2 regions of the Geodermatophilus sp. URMC 60 genome follow, and region 2 is predicted to be linked to the other one. Evidence: riboswitches for the same ligand, from Rfam matches in the RefSeq annotation. Region 2 holds a riboswitch; the other holds the start of a gene.

What was found. Region 2 has a riboswitch for cyclic di-AMP ahead of ACWIX3_RS18505 (hypothetical protein). Riboswitches for the same ligand answer to the same signal wherever they lie in the genome.
Region 1: linked by a shared signal. The riboswitch ahead of ACWIX3_RS16310 (hypothetical protein) and the one ahead of ACWIX3_RS18505 (hypothetical protein) in region 2 are both predicted to bind cyclic di-AMP.

Annotation. Positions count from the first base shown of each region.
Region 1 is NZ_CP199958.1:3,433,680-3,441,182, reverse strand. Features, by position in the region: gene ACWIX3_RS16320 (GlsB/YeaQ/YmgE family stress response membrane protein) at 1-22, opposite strand, end outside; gene ACWIX3_RS16315 (polysaccharide deacetylase family protein) at 631-1,254, opposite strand; gene ACWIX3_RS16310 (hypothetical protein) at 1,549-2,046, opposite strand; cyclic di-AMP (ydaO/yuaA leader) riboswitch at 2,048-2,230, opposite strand; gene ACWIX3_RS16305 (rhamnulokinase) at 2,367-3,845, opposite strand; gene ACWIX3_RS16300 (bifunctional aldolase/short-chain dehydrogenase) at 3,922-5,958, opposite strand; gene rhaI (L-rhamnose isomerase) at 6,077-7,246, opposite strand; gene ACWIX3_RS16290 (L-rhamnose mutarotase) at 7,243-7,503, opposite strand, start outside.
Region 2 is NZ_CP199958.1:3,919,455-3,926,957, forward strand. Features, by position in the region: gene ACWIX3_RS18485 (alpha/beta fold hydrolase) at 1-279, shown strand, start outside; gene ACWIX3_RS18490 (acyl-CoA synthetase) at 395-1,987, shown strand; gene phaZ (polyhydroxyalkanoate depolymerase) at 2,099-3,343, shown strand; gene ACWIX3_RS18500 (class I SAM-dependent methyltransferase) at 3,374-4,006, opposite strand; gene ACWIX3_RS18505 (hypothetical protein) at 4,047-4,925, opposite strand; cyclic di-AMP (ydaO/yuaA leader) riboswitch at 5,203-5,354, opposite strand; gene ACWIX3_RS18510 (MFS transporter) at 5,492-6,667, opposite strand; gene fmdA (formamidase) at 6,723-7,503, opposite strand, start outside.

The sequences.
Region 1 (7,503 bases), 490 kb from region 2:
GGACGATGATGTTCCAGATCACGATCTCTCCTCGGGTGACACGGTCGGTCCCCGGGTCCGCGGTCGCGGCCCGGAGGCAGTGGGTGCGGCCCGGTGGGGCCGCGCTGGATCCGACGGTCGGACGCCGACGTCGTGGCGGTGCCCGAGCCAGTCGCCCGGCACGAGCGGACGACGACGACGTCATGCCCGGCGAGACCCCGGTTTTCACACCCGAACGAGTGATCTTCCGACGGGCGTCCATCCCGCGCCGCTGCGGGAGCCGGCCGGTGTGCTGGAACGACGCCCGAGACGGGGCGGACCCGCACCGGGCGTGACGGCCACGCGATCGTGGACGGCGGGCACGTCGACGACCGGCTGGTCGACGTCACCGGCGCCGACTCCGGCGCCGCCACGGTAAGCGCGTCCCTCACGACCTGTCGTACGCGGAGGTCCACCGATCGGCACCGTGACCGGTGCCGCCGGGGAGCGCGGTGCCGCGCTGCTGGCGACGCCGCGGCCCGTCGACGCCCTCGAGCGGTCTGCGGCGCCCGTGGCCAGGGCCGAGGCGCCCACCGCGAGGACCGTTGCTCCGGCGACCCCGCACCGCGCCTCCCGCAGGAGGCCGACTCCGGGACCCGGTTCGCCCGGACGTCACTGCGTGCAGTAGCCCCTCGCGGCCAGCCCGTCCAGGATCATGGGGAGGGCTGCGGGGGTGTTGTGCCCGGTGCCGTCGTGCAGGAGCACGATGCCCCCCGGCCGCACGCCCTGCAGCACCCGGTCCCGGATCGTCGTCGCCGGTGGATCCGCCCAGTCGCGGGGGTCTACGGTCCACAGCACCACCGAGTCCAGCCCGACGTCCCGGGCCGCTGCCTCCACGACGGGGTTCGTGGCCCCGTACGGCGGGCGCCACTCGCTGGGGAGCCGACCCGTGGCCTGCTCGATGACCTCGTTGGTGCGCCGGAGCTGGGACGCCACCTGCGCCCGGTCCAGCGTGGTGAGCTCCGGGTGGCTCCACGAGTGGTTCCCGATCCGGTGTCCCTCCGTGCTTGCACGACGCACGATGTCGGGTCGGGCCGCGGTCATCTCCCCGGTGACGAAGAACGTCGCCTCCGCTCCCCGGTCCGCCAGCGTGTCCAGGATGTCGGGTGTGGCGGTTCCGTGGGGCCCGTCGTCGAAGGTGAGCCGGACGTGGCCGGCTGCACACTGCTGCGGTGCCGACGCCGCCTGAGCCGGCGGAGCGAGCACCACCAGCAGCAACGCCGCGATGACGGGCATGATCCGGCGCTGCGGACCCGGTCTCAGGTCCGGGCGCGCCGGTGCGCGATCCCCGCTCATCCTGCGACCGCCGCTCGCCCTCGGCCGCGTCCCGGTGCACCTGCGCCGACTCCGGCAGGGAGAGGCCTGCGACCGGGGCTGGGGAGACCCTCCGGGAGTCGGGCTCGGCCCACCGCGCCGGCAGGGTGGGCCAGATGGGTCCGCCGTGGTGGGAGCACGCCGATCCGGCCGGCGTACCCCCACCACGGGTTCCGGATCAGGGGCACGGTGACGTGCCCCCTCCGGTGACCTGGGTCAACTGAGCCGGCCGACCGCGGCCCGGGCCGCGGCGAGGTGGTTCCGGTACGAGCCGTTGGTGTAGGCCACCCACGGCTTGAAGTTGGTGCCCTTGGCGGAGATCCGATAGGCGGCGTTGGCGTTGCACTGGGCGTCGTAGGCACAGGACCGGGAGACCGAGGGGTGCCAGCAGCTGTTGATCTGCCAGAGACCACGGTCCACCGAGCCGCTCGGACAGCCCTTCGTCGGGCCGTTGGCGTTCTGCGCGTCCGGACGACAGGACGACTCCCCCATGCCCACCGCGATCGCGGTGACGAGCCGGTCACCGCTGAAGCCGGCCCGCGAGGCGACCGTCGCGCACAGATCTGCAGGTGCTGCGCCGGCCGAGGCGTCGGGGGCCGCCATCGCCGGAGCCGGTATCGCGAGGGCGATGAGCGCCAGGACCCCCACGATGCTCAGACGGACGGGTCGCACCGGTCGGACGAGCCGGCGCATGCCGAGGACGTGCTCGTTCATGAGATCCTCCGGGCGCGCCTGCGGGATGAGCTGTCGGGTTCGGGCGGGAGGACTGCCCGGCCGTGGCGGTCACGGCTTCACCCCGAGGGCCGCTGACGCGGCCCGGAGGTCTGCGATCTCCCGTTCCTGCCTCGGGTGTGTCGAGGTCGGTCGGGCCAGCGGCAGGATTCGGCGTGCTGCCAGACCGTCCCGCGAATGCGAGCGACCCGACCGTAGGTTGTGATGTGCGTCACAGCAAACGGAACGCGGAGAAACCGGCGATGGCCGCGCCACCGCTGCTCCTCCCGGGACGCCGGCCGCTCGCCTCCCGCCCCGGCGGGTCACCTCCCGGGACCGACACGCTCCTCCGCGACGTCCCACGTGGCGCCCGAGCCGGGCGTCGGCAGGTACAGCCGGGCGTCCTGGGTGTTCCGCAGCAGCGCCCGCAGCTCGGGCAACCCGCCCGACAGCACTCCCAGCCCGCGGGCCTGCACCAGGACGTTGCCCAGGGCGGCGGCCTCGACCGGGCCGGCCAGGACCGGCAGCCCGCAGGCGTCGGCGGTGAGCTGGCACAGCAGGGTGTTGCGCGCTCCCCCGCCGACGAGGTGCACGACCTCGACGTCCCGGCCGGAGAGCTCCACCGCCCGCCGCACCGTGCGCCGGTAGGCCAGGGCCAGGCTGTCGAGGATGCAGCGCACCGTCTCCGCCTGGCTCTGCGGCGGGGTCTGCCCGCCCTCGACGCAGGCCGCGGCGATCCGCGCCGGCATGTCGCCGGGCGGCAGGAAGCGCGGGTCGTCGGGGTCGACGAGCGCGGTGAAGGAAGGCACCTGCGCGGCCGCGGCCAGCAGATCGGGCAGGTCGGCCGGCAGCCCGTGCGCCGCCCAGGTGCGCTGCGACTCCTGCAGCAGCCACAGGCCCATGACGTTGCGCAGGTAGCGCACCGTGCCGTCGACGCCGAGCTCGTTGGTGAACCCGGCGACCCGGCTGGCCTCGGTGAGCACCGGCTTCTCCAGCTCGACGCCGACCAGCGACCAGGTGCCGCAGGAGACGTAGGCGAACCGCTCGGTCGCCGCCGGGACGCCGACCACCGCCGACGCCGTGTCGTGCGAGCCGACCGCGACCACCGGCACCGGTCCGGCCAGGCCCGTCTCGGCCAGGACGGCGCCGGTCAGCTCCCCCAGCCGCTCCCCCGGCTGCCGCAGCGAGGGGAACAGGTCGCGGTCGAGCCCGAGCCGGTCGGCCAGTTCCCACGACCACTCCCGGGTGGTCGCGTCGAGCAGCCCGGTGGTGGAGGCGTTGGTGACCTCGGCCCCGACCGCTCCGGCGAGCCAGTACGCCAGCAGGTCGGGGACCAGCAGCGCCGTCCGGGCCGCGGCGAACTGCGCCGTCCCCCGCGCCGCGACCAGCTGGAACACCGTGTTGAACGGCAGGTGCTGCAGGCCGCTGACGCGGTAGAGCTCCTCGGGCGGGACGACGGCGTGGACCGCCGGCACCGCGGTCGCGTGCCGGGAGTCCCGGTAGTGCACCGGGTTGCCCAGCAGCGCGCCGTCGGCGTCGAGCAGGCCGACGTCGACCGCCCAGCTGTCGATCCCGATCCCCTGGACCGGTCCGGCCTCCCGGCCGGCGGCGCGCAGCCCGTCGAGGACGCCGGCGTACAGGCCCAGGACGTCCCAGTGCAGCGTGCCGCCGACCCGCACCGGCCGGTTGGGGAACCGGTGCACCTCGGTGAGGTGGAGCCGGTCCGGGCCGATCCGCGCGGCCATCACCCGGCCGCTCGAGGCGCCCAGGTCGACGGCCGCCAGGGTCAGCTCCGTGCCCACGACCGGGCTCCGACCCCGTTCCGCTCCTCGCTCGCCGGCGCTCGCCGCCATGCCCGCTGGGCCGTCGTCCTCGCGGTCATCGCAGGAACGCCGCCGCCACGCCGGAGTCGACGGGGACGTGCAGCCCCGTCGTCCGGGTGAGCTCGCCACCGGTCAGCGCGAAGACGGCGTCGGCGACGTGCTCGGGCAGCACCTCGCGCTTGAGCAGGGTGCGCTGGGCGTAGAACTGGCCCAGCTCCTCCTCCGGGACCCCGTAGACCGCGGCGCGCTTCGCACCCCAGCCGCCGGCGAAGATGCCCGACCCGCGGACGACGCCGTCGGGGTTGATGCCGTTGACCCGGATCTGGTGCGGGCCGAGCTCGGCGGCCAGCAGGCGCACCTGGTGCGCCTGGTCTGCCTTGGTCGCGGAGTACGCGATGTTGCTCGGGCCGGCGAACACCGAGTTCTTGCTGGAGATGTACACGATGTCGCCGCCCATCCCCTGCTCGATCATGATGCGGGCGGCCTCGCGCGACACCAGGAAGCTGCCCTTGGCCATCACGTCGTGCTGCAGGTCCCAGTCGTCCTCGGTGGTCTCCAGCAGCGGCTTGGAGATCGACAGGCCGGCGTTGTTGACCACCAGGTCCACCCCGCCGAAAGCCAGCACCGCCGACCGGAACGCCTCGGCCACGGCCTCGGCGTCGCTCACGTCTGCCGCCACGCCCACCGCGACGTCGGCGTTGCCGATCTCGGCCGCGGCGTCGGTCGCCTTCTGCAGGTCCAGGTCGGCGACGACCACGCAGGCCCCCTCGGCCGCCAGCCGGTGCGCGATCGCCTTCCCGATGCCCGACGCCGCGCCGGTGACCAGCGCGACGCGCGTGGCCAGCGGCCTGGGCCTGGGCATCCGCTGGAGCTTGGCCTCCTCCAGCGCCCAGTACTCGATGCGGAACTTTTCGACCTCGTCGATGGGCGCGTAGGTCGACACAGCCTCGGCCCCGCGCATCACGTTGATGGCGTTGACGTAGAACTCGCCGGCCACCCGTGCCGTCTGCTTGTTCGCCCCGAAGCTGAACATGCCGACGCCGGGCACGAGCACGATCGCCGGGTCGGCGCCGCGCATCGGGGGGCTGTCAGGGGTGGCGTGCCGGGAGTAGTAGGCGGCGTACTCCGCCCGGTACTCCTCGTGCAGGGTCCTCAGCCGCTCGACGACCTCCTCCACCGGCGCGGTCGCCGGCAGGTCGACGACCAGGGGGCGGACCTTGGTCCGCAGGAAGTGGTCGGGGCAGGAGGTGCCCAGCGCCGCCAGCCGGGGGTGCTCGGCCCGGGACAGGAACTCCAGGACGACGTCGGAGTCGGTGAAGTGCCCGACCTGCGGCTTGTCGGTCGAGGCCAGTCCACGGATCACCGGGGCGAGGGCGGCGGCCCGGTGCCGCCGCTGGGCCGGCGGCAGGGGCTCGAGACCGGGGACGACGGCGCCGAAGGGCTCGGCCGTGCCGCGCTCGGCGAGGAACTGCTCGGCGGTGCGGATGATGTCCAGCGAGTTGGCCTCGGCCTCGTCGCTGGTGGCGCCCCAGGCGGTGATGCCGTGCCCGCCGAGGATGCAGCCGATGGCCTGCGGGTTCTTCGCCCTGATCTCGGCGATGTCGAGGCCCAGCTGGAAGCCGGGACGGCGCCACGGCACCCAGACGACGCGGTCGCCGAAGCACTCGCGGGTCAGCGCCTCGCCGTCGGCGGCGGTGGCCAGTGCGATGCCCGAGTCGGGGTGCAGGTGGTCGACGTGCGCGGCCTCGACCAGCCCGTGCATGGCGGTGTCGATGGACGGCGCCGCCCCGCCCCTGCCGAACAGGCAGAAGTCGAAGGCGGCGACCATCTCGTCCTCGCGGTCGACCCCCGGGTAGACGTCGACCAGCGAGCGCAGCCGGTCCAGCCGCAGGACGGCGAGGCCGGGCTCGGTCAGGGTGCCCAGGTCGCCACCGGAGCCCTTGACCCAGAGGAGCTCGACCGGCTGCCCGGTCACCGGGTCGGTCTCGGTGCCCTTGGCGGAGGTGTTCCCGCCGGCGTAGTTGGTGTTGCGCGGATCGGCGCCCAGCCGGTTGCTGCGCTGGATCAGCTCGCGGACCACGGGGTTCGTCACGAGAGGGTGTCCTTCCGGTGCTTCCGGGAAGGGACCTCCCGCAGGGGAGGTCCCGGTTGTCGGCCCCGTCCAGGGCACCGCCCCGGGCCTGCGCGGGGTGGGGGGACGGGGTCCTCCTTCAGGCGCCCCAGCCGGCCTGCTGGCCGCCGACGCGCTCGCGGGCGATGCGCTCCTGGTGACCGGAGCGGGCGTAGGCGGCGTACGGGTCGGGGTCGAGGCCCTTCGACTCGCGCAGCTCGGCCAGCAGGGGGCGCACGTCGGTGGAGTAGGCGTCCATCAGCACACCGTGGGCGCCGAGGACGTCACCGGCGAGCTGGGCCTCCCGCAGCGCGTCACGGTCGACCAGCAGCGCCTTGGCCGTGGCCTCCTGGACGTTCATCACCGAGCGGATCTGGCCGGGGATCTTCGGCTCGATGTTGTGGCACTGGTCGAGCATGAAGTTGACGTTCGACTCGGGGCGGTGGGCGTCCTGGGCGACGATCTCGTTCATGATCCGGAACAGCTGGAACGGGTCGGCCGAGCCGACGATGAGGTCGTCGTCGGCGTAGTTGCGCGAGTTGAAGTCGAACGCACCGAGCCGGCCCAGGCGGAGCAGCTGCACGACGATGAACTCGATGTTGGTGCCCGGGGCGTGGTGGCCGGTGTCGAGGACGACGGTCGCCTGCTCGCCGAGCGCCAGGCAGTGCACGAGCGAGGTGCCCCAGTCGGGGATGTCCATCGCGTAGAAGTACGGCTCGAAGAACTTGTACTCGAGCAGGATGCGGTGTCCGGGGTCGAGCATCGCGTAGACCTGCTGCAGCGAGTCGGCGAGCCGGTCCTGGCGGGCGCGCAGGTCGTCCTGACCCGGGTAGTTGGTGCCGTCGGGCAGCCAGATCTTCAGGTCGGTCGAACCGGTCTGCCGCATGACCTCGATGCACTGCGCGTGGTGCTCGACCGCCCTGCGCCGGACGGCGGGGTCCGCGTGCGTCAGCGACCCGAGCTTGTAGTCGTCGTCCTGGAACAGGTTGGAGTTGATCGCACCGATCCGGACGCCGAGGTCGGCGGCGTGCGCGGCGAGCTTGCCGTGGTCGTCGACGAGGTCCCACGGGATGTGCAGCGACACCCGCGGTGCGACGCCGGTGTAGCGGTGCACCTGGGCGGCGTCCTCGAGCTTCTCGAACGGGTCACGTGCCACACCGGGCTGGCCGAACACCTTGAACCGGGTGCCGGAGTTGCCGAACGCCCAGGAGGGCAGCTCGATGGTCTGCTCGGCCAGCGCGGCCAGGGCGCGGGTGCGGGGGTCGGTCACGGTCGGGCTCCTGTGGGTGCGGTCGCTTCTCCTGCCGCCCCGAGCTGGGCGTCGAGGTCGAAGACGAGGTCGAGCGTGGACTTGCCGCGGCCGTCGCCGGTCGCGAAGAAGGGGGCCATCTCCGCCTCCCAGCGGGCGCTGACCTCGGTGGCGTCGACGGCGGCCTGCGCGGCGGCGAGGTCGTCGGTGTCCACGACGCCGACGAGCAGGCCGTCGTCCCGGAGGTAGAGCTGGTAGTTCCGCCAGCCGGCGTCGCG
Region 2 (7,503 bases):
TCCGGCTGGTCGAGCCGGTGGTGGCTGCGCCAGGTCGACTCCCCGACCCTCGTCATCGGCGCGCGGCAGGACCCGCTCGCGCCGCCGCGCAACGCGCTCATCATGGCTGCGGCCCTGCCGCACGCCCGGCTGGAGATGGTCGACGGCGGCCACCTCTTCCTGTTCGAGGACCCCGAGCAGGGATGCGCACTGGTCGAGGACTTCCTGCGCGACCAGGACGCCGGGACGGCCCCCGTGCCCGCCGGGCCCTCGCCGGGCAGGCCGGGGTCCGGTCCCTGACCCGGCGTGCGGGGCGGCCGAGGCGCGCCTTCCCCGGTGGTCGGACGCCCCGCTAGCTTGTGGCCGGGCTCACTCTCCTCGGCCCCTGACCAGTGCCGACTCCTGGAGGCTCCCCGTGTTCGACGACGCCCTGACCACGACGATCGCGCGGGCCCGCCGGCACGCCCTGGGCGACCTGCTGCGCCGTTCCGCGGCCCGGGTGCCGGCGAAGACGGCCCTGCGCTACCGCGACCGGTCCCACACCTACGCCGAGCTCGACACGCTCGTGGACCGCACCGCGAACGCGCTCACCGCGCGCGGCGTGGCCCGGGGCGACCGGGTGGTGCTGCTGTCCCACAACGACGACGGGTACGTGGTGCTCACCTTCGCGCTGGCGCGGCTCGGCGCGATCGCGGTGCCGGTGAACTTCATGCTCCAGGCCGGCGAGGTCGCCTACATCCTCGAGCACTCCGGAGCCACCGCCGTCGTCGCCGAGTCCGCGCTGCTGCCGGTGGCGCAGGAGGCGATCGAACAGGCCGGGCGCGCGGAGGCGGTCCGGGTCCGCGGCGTCCTGGGCAGCGGGGCCGGCGCCCTCCCCGGGGGCTGGGAGGCGGTCCAAAGCTGGACGGCGCACGACGACGCCTCCGCACCGGAGGAGGACGTCGCCGACGACGACGTCCTCCAGCTGATGTACACGAGCGGGACCGAGTCGCGGCCCAAGGGCACGATGATGACCAGCCGCGGCCTCGTCACCCAGTACGTCAGCTGCATCGTCGACGGCCGGTACTCCCCCGACGACGTCGCGCTGCACGCGCTGCCGCTGTTCCACGTCGCGGCGCAGCACGTCTTCCTGATGCCGGCCCTCTACCTCGGCGGCACGAACGTCGTCCTGGACGGGCCGGACCCGGCCACCGTGCTGGAGACGATCGAGCGGGAGCGGATCAGCAGCCTGTTCTGCCCACCGACGGTGTGGATCGGCCTGCTCCGCCACCCCGACTTCGACCGGCGCGACCTGTCCTCGCTGGCCAAGGGCTACTACGGCGCGTCGATCATGCCGGTCGCCACCGTCGAGGAGCTGAGCCGGCGGCTGCCCGGGATGGCGCTGTTCAACTTCTACGGCCAGACCGAGATGTCCGCCCTCGCGCTGGTGCTCTCCCCCGAGGACCAGCTGCGCAAGCCCGGCTCCGCCGGCACCCCGGCGCTCAACAGCGAGACCCGCCTCGTCGACGACCTGGACCGGCCGGTGGGGCCCGGCGTCGAGGGCGAGATCGTGCACCGCAGCCCGCACGCCACCGTCGGCTACTGGAACGACCCGGAGAAGACCGCGGAGGCGTTCCGCAACGGCTGGTTCCACAGCGGCGACCTCGGCGTCATGGACGAGGACGGGTACATCACGGTCGTCGACCGCAAGAAGGACGTGATCAAGACCGGCGGGGAGAACGTGGCCAGCCGCGAGGTCGAGGAGGTCCTGTACCAGCACCCCGCCGTCGCGGAGGTCGCCGTCTTCGGCATCCCCCACCCGCGGTGGATCGAGGCCGTCGCCGCGGTCGTCGTCCCCCGGGACGGCCAGCCGGTCGATCCGGAGGCGCTCGTCGCCTTCTGCCGGGAGCGGCTGGCCGGCTTCAAGACGCCCCGGTACGTGACCGTCGCCGACGGGCTGCCCAAGAACGCCAGCGGGAAGATCCTCAAGCGCGAGCTCCGGACGACCTACGCGGACCTGGCCGGCTGACCGCGCCGGCGGGTTGTGGCGGGTCCTGGCGGGCCCGCCCCGGAGCCGTCGGTTAGCGTCGTCCGGGTGTGGCGCGGGCCACACGGGAACGGCCTCGGGAGGCGGACACCTGTGCTCTACACCGCGTACGAGTGGCAGCGGCGGCTGACCGCTCCTGCCCGGACGACGTCGGCGCTCACCGCGCGGGCCCTGGAGGCCCTGCCGGCGCCGCTGGCCGCGCTGCCCGGTCCCCGCCGGCTGCGGGCGGCCTGCCGGGTCGTCGCCGACGCGCGCCCCACGCACGTCCGCCCCGACTGGGACATCGACTCGGTCGACGTCGACGGGCGACGGGCCGAGGTGGTCGCGGAGCCGGTGCTGTCGACGCCGTTCGCCGACGTCGTCCACTTCACCAAGCCCGACATCGCCGGCCAGCCGCAGGTGCTGGTCGTGGGTCCGGTATCCGGGCACTTCGCCACGCTGCTGCGGCCCACGGTCCGCACCCTGCTGGCCGACCACGACGTCTTCGTCGTCGACTGGCACAACGCCCGCGACGTCCCCGTGACGGCGGGGCGGTTCGGGCTCGACGAGTACGTCGACCACGTCCTGCAGGCCATCCGGCACCTCGGCCGCGACACGCACGTCCTGGCCGTGTGCCAGCCTGCCCCGCTCGTGCTCGCGGCGGTCGCGCTGATGGCCGCGGACGGCGACCCCGGCCAGCCGCGCAGCCTCACGCTGATCGCCGGCCCGATCGACACCCGGGTCAACCCGAACCGGGTCAACGCCGGCGCCGGCCGCCGCCCCCTGTCGCTCTACGAGCGGCTGCTCACCACGACCGTCCCGGCCCGGTACCCCGGCGCCGGACGCCGGGTCTACCCGGGTGTGGCGCAGCTGACGGCGTTCATGTCGATGAACCCGCGCCGGCACCTGGGTGCCCACGTGGGCATGTACCGAGCCATGGTCGCCGGGGACGAGGCGACCGCGGCCGCCACCCGCGCCTTCTACGACGAGTACGGCGCGGTCATGGACGTGCCCGCGGAGTTCTACCTGGAGACGCTGCAGCGGATCTTCTTCGAGCACGACCTGCCCCGCGGCGCCCTGACCTGGCGCGGCCGGCGCGTGGACCCCTCGGCCATCCGGGAGACCGCGCTGCTCACCGTCGAGGGCGCCCAGGACGACCTGTGCTCGCCCGGGCAGACCGAGGCGGCGCACGCGCTGTGCAGCGGGCTCCCGCCGGAGCGGCGGCGCCACCACCTGCAGCAGGGCGTCGGCCACTACGGCGTCTTCGCCGGTTCGCGGTGGGAGGCGGAGATCTACCCGGTGATCCGCTCCTTCATCGCCGAGCACGACACCGAGCGGACGGTCGCGCCCCTGATCTGACGCTCCGCGCGGCCGTGGCCCGGCGCCGGCTCACGGCCGCGTCGCGACGAGCGCCGTCCAGCAGCCGGCGAGCCGGGTGTCCTGCGCGGTCACGGTCAGCCCAGCCGCCCGGCAGGCGGCGGCGAGGCCGTCCGGGGTGGGACGGTCGCCGTCGGCCGGGTGGCGGGACACCGCCCGCAGCGGCCGGCTGTCGACGAAGCGCGCGGTCATCTCGCAGGAGTAGAGGCGCCCGCCGGGCCGCAGCACCCGCGCCGCCTCCCGGACGACGTCGCGCCAGGCATCGGCGTGGTGCAGGACGTGGTAGCCGAAGACCGCGTCGTAGGAGCCGTCCGGCGCGGCCAGCGACGTCGCGTCGCCGCGCCGGACGTCGGCCCGCCCGCCCAGGTCGCGCACGGCCTCCCGGCACGCCGCGACGCTGGCGTCGTAGCGCTCGACCCCGTCGGCGTGCGCGGCGCCGAAGACCTCGAGCGCCAGGCGCAACCCGGTGCCACGTCGGCCGGTGCCCAGCTCGAGCACCCGGCCGCCGGGCACCGGCCCGCCCAGCCGGAGCAGGACCGGCGCCTCGACGCGGCGCTGGACCAGCGCCCGGACGCGTGAGTCGACCCAGAGCCGGTTGGCGTCGACGAGGGTCGGCGGGACGGGACGGGACGAGCTGGTGCCCATCCTGCCGTCCTGCCCCGCCGGAGCGGCGGGCAACCGCAGGTCAGCCGCGGTAGTTCACGTGCGGGTGGTCCATGTGGTTGGCCGTCGCGCCGCCGCGGTCGGCCATCGCCTTCCACGAGCCGTTCGGCGAGGACAGCATCCGCTGCTGCCAGATGATGTAGTCGACGCCGAGCTCGTCCCAATGGGCGATGTGGTACTCGACGATCGCGTCGCCGAGGGCGGCGTCGGACATGACCATGTAGTCCAGCGCCAGGCCCGAGGGGTGGCCGCCCGGGTCGGCGGCGCTCGGCCGGGTGCCGCCCAGGGTGATCGAGCCGGCGCCGGGGACGTTGCTGACGACGGCGTTCGCCGCGGCCTGGACCACCGCGGCGACGGGGCCGGCGGAGTTCTTGATCTTGGCGGCGGCGCCCGCCGCGGCGGCAGCCCGGGGCGCGGCGGCCGCGGGAGCGGCCCGGCCGGCCTGCGCCGGGGCGGCCTGCCTGGCAGCGGCAGCGGAGGCAGCCGCGGCCTCGGCGGCCGCCTTCGCGGCGGCCTCGGCCTCGGCCTTCGCCTTGGCGGCGGCCTCGGCCTCGGCCTTCTGCCGGTCGAGCACCGCCTGGTCGGCGGCGGCCTGGGCCTGCTGCGCGGCGGTCCGGGCGGCCTCGCGGGCGCTGCGGGTGGCGGCGAGGTCCTGCAGCGGCTGCAGCTCCGTGGTGACGTCGACCGGGCCGGACTGGGCGGTCAACCCGAGCTCCCGGGCGACGCTCACGGTCTCGGACGGCGCCGCCTCGGCCTGCGCGGCCGGCTCGATGCCGACTACGCCGACCAGGACGGCGCCGGCGGTGGCCATCCCGAGGTACAGACCGGGACGGCGGACGGCGGCGGGCGGACGGCGGCGCGAGCGGGCGGTGCGGCCAGGGGTCGTGGTGCGGGTGTCCATGGGGAACGGGTTCTCCGGGGTGGGGGCGCGACGGGGCGACGGGGGCGCGCACGTCTGCGGGAGGCTGCGGGCGGGCTGTGGCCGCGCGGCGAGCGCCGGGCAGGCACACCGGGGAAGCGGCGAGGTACCGGTCGAGCGCGGGTGCTCGGGCGCGGTGGGCCTGCGGGGCGGCGTCTGCTGCGGACGGCCGCGGACTCCTCAGATGCGGGAGCGCTCCCGGTACCGGAGCCGGTGGGATGGTGCAGCAGGGCAAGGGCACGCCATCCGGCGGCTCTCCGTTTCTTCCGACGGCCGCCTACCGGGTTAGCTGACGGGTTCGGGCGGGAAGCAGCCCTACCCGCTCCGGACGTGCGTCCAGGAGCGGGATTCACCCCAGTACTGCGGTGGGTCCCCGGCTCGCCCCTGAGGGCGACTCGGCGGCGTCCGCTCGGGCCCCCTTCGGGGGCGGAACGACCGACCGGACGCGACGACCGTAGCTTCGTTATCGAGCTGTGACAATCCGCGGCCCTCGATTCGTCAAGTGACGCTCGTCGCCCACCTCCTCGATCGACGGCCGGGGGCCGACGTCACCGCCGGGCGGTCCCCTCCCCCGTGCGCGCGAGGACGACGAGTGCGGCCGCGGCGAGGGCGAGCGGGACGGCCAGGGGGAGCAGTCCCGGCTGCGCACCTCCGGCGTCGGTCACCCTGCCGCCGACGAGGGGTGCCAGCAGGCCGGCACACCCCCACGCCGTGAAGACCCGGCCGTAGACCGCCGGGAAGGCAGCGGCCCCCACCCGGTCCGCCGTCGCGGCCGGGACCAGCGCGGAGACCGCGCCGTAGGCCAGTCCGACGACGAGCAGAGCGGTCAGGACGACGGCGGGCGCGGCCGCCGCGGCGAGCCCGGCGAGCGCGACGGCGGTGGCCGCGAGCGCGGTCCCCAGTGCGGGGAGGCGCCCGACGCCGTCCGACCACCAGCCCGCACCCAGTCGGCCGGCCAGGTTGCCGACGGCGAGCAGGGAGACGGCCGCTCCCGCGGCTGCGGGACCCAGACCCGCTGCAGTGGCCAGGGGCGCAGCAGTGGCGAAGACCACGAGACCCGGCGCGGCGCCTCCGGCGAAGAGGACCCACAGCGCCAGCACCGCCGTCCCGGGCACCGGCTCCTCCACGCGGTCCGGGCGCCGCTCGACGCCCGCGTCGGCCGGGGCGAGGGCGGCGGCGAGGCCCACCAGACCGGCGACGAGCACGGCGAGGACGGCCAGCGGGGTCCGCCAGCCGACGTCCGGGAGGACGTGTGGCGACAGCAAGCCGAGCACCACCGGCCCGGCCGCGTACGCGCCGACCACCAGACCGCTGGCCGTGCCACGGCGTCCGGCGGGGACGGCCGCGGCGAGGGCGACCGCGACGCCGTAGGCCAGCCCGTTGGCCGCGCCGAACAGCAGCCCCACCCCCAGCCAGGGAGCCTCGGGCCGCTGCACGGCCGCGGTCACGGCCAGCCCCGCCCCGGCGGCGAGGGAGGCCGCGGCCAGGAGTGGGCGCGGCCCCACCCGCGCCAGCCAGCGCCCCACCCCGAGCAGGACGACGGTGAACACCCCGAGTGCGAGGGCGAACACCGCCGGGCCGCTGCCCCGCGGGGCCCCAGCGTCGGCCACCACCCGGGGCGACACCAGGCTCCAGGCGAACAGCGTCCCGACCGCGAGGTTGGCCACCACGCCGGCAGCGACCAGGCGGACGGTCCCCGGCCGGCCGGCGGGTCCCCGGGTCACGGCGCCGGTGCGCGGACGGACTGGCGTCCGCCCGCGCCCGGCCGCGAACCCTCGGTCAGGAGGTGACGCAGACCTGCCCGCGGTCCCTGCGCTGCGGGCCCTGGCCGCCGGGCCGGATGTCCTCGTCGAAGATCTCCGTCGGCAGGAAGACCGAGCAGCAGGCGTTGGGGATGTCCACCACGCCGCCGATGCGGCCCTCGATCGGCGAGGTGCCGAGGATGAGGTAGGCCTGCTCGCCCGTGTAGCCCCACTTCTCCAGGTAGCGGATGGCGTTCAGGCAGGCGTTGCGGTAGGCCAGCGTCGCGTCCATGTAGGCGTTCGTGTCGTCGCGGTGGTCGACCGAGACACCGATGAACGTCAGGAACTCGGAGTAGCGCGGCTCGACCCGCCCGGGCATGAAGATCGGGTTGGTGGTGACGCCGTAGGTCTCCATGCCGCCCTTGATGAGGTCGACGTGGAAGTCGATGAAGCCGCCCATCTCGATGGCGCCGCAGAAGTTGATCTCACCGTCTCCCTGGCTGAAGTGCAGGTCCCCTCCGGAGAGCAGCGCGCCGTCGACGTAGACCGGGTAGAAGACCCGGCTGCCGCGGGTGAAGTTCTTGATGTCGTGGTTGCCGCCGTTCTCCCGCGCCGGCACGGTGCGGGCGCCGTCCCGCCCGATCGCCTCGAGCAGGTCGCCGGTGGCCGTGCCGCCCAGGACGTTGTCCGGCAGCGGCGGCAGCCCCAGGGGCGGCACCCGGTCGGGGTCGGTGGCGATCAGCGCCCGCTCCCGGGCGTTCCAGCGGGCCAGCAGGTCCGCCGACGGCGCGGTCCCGAACAGGCCGGGGTGCGTGATG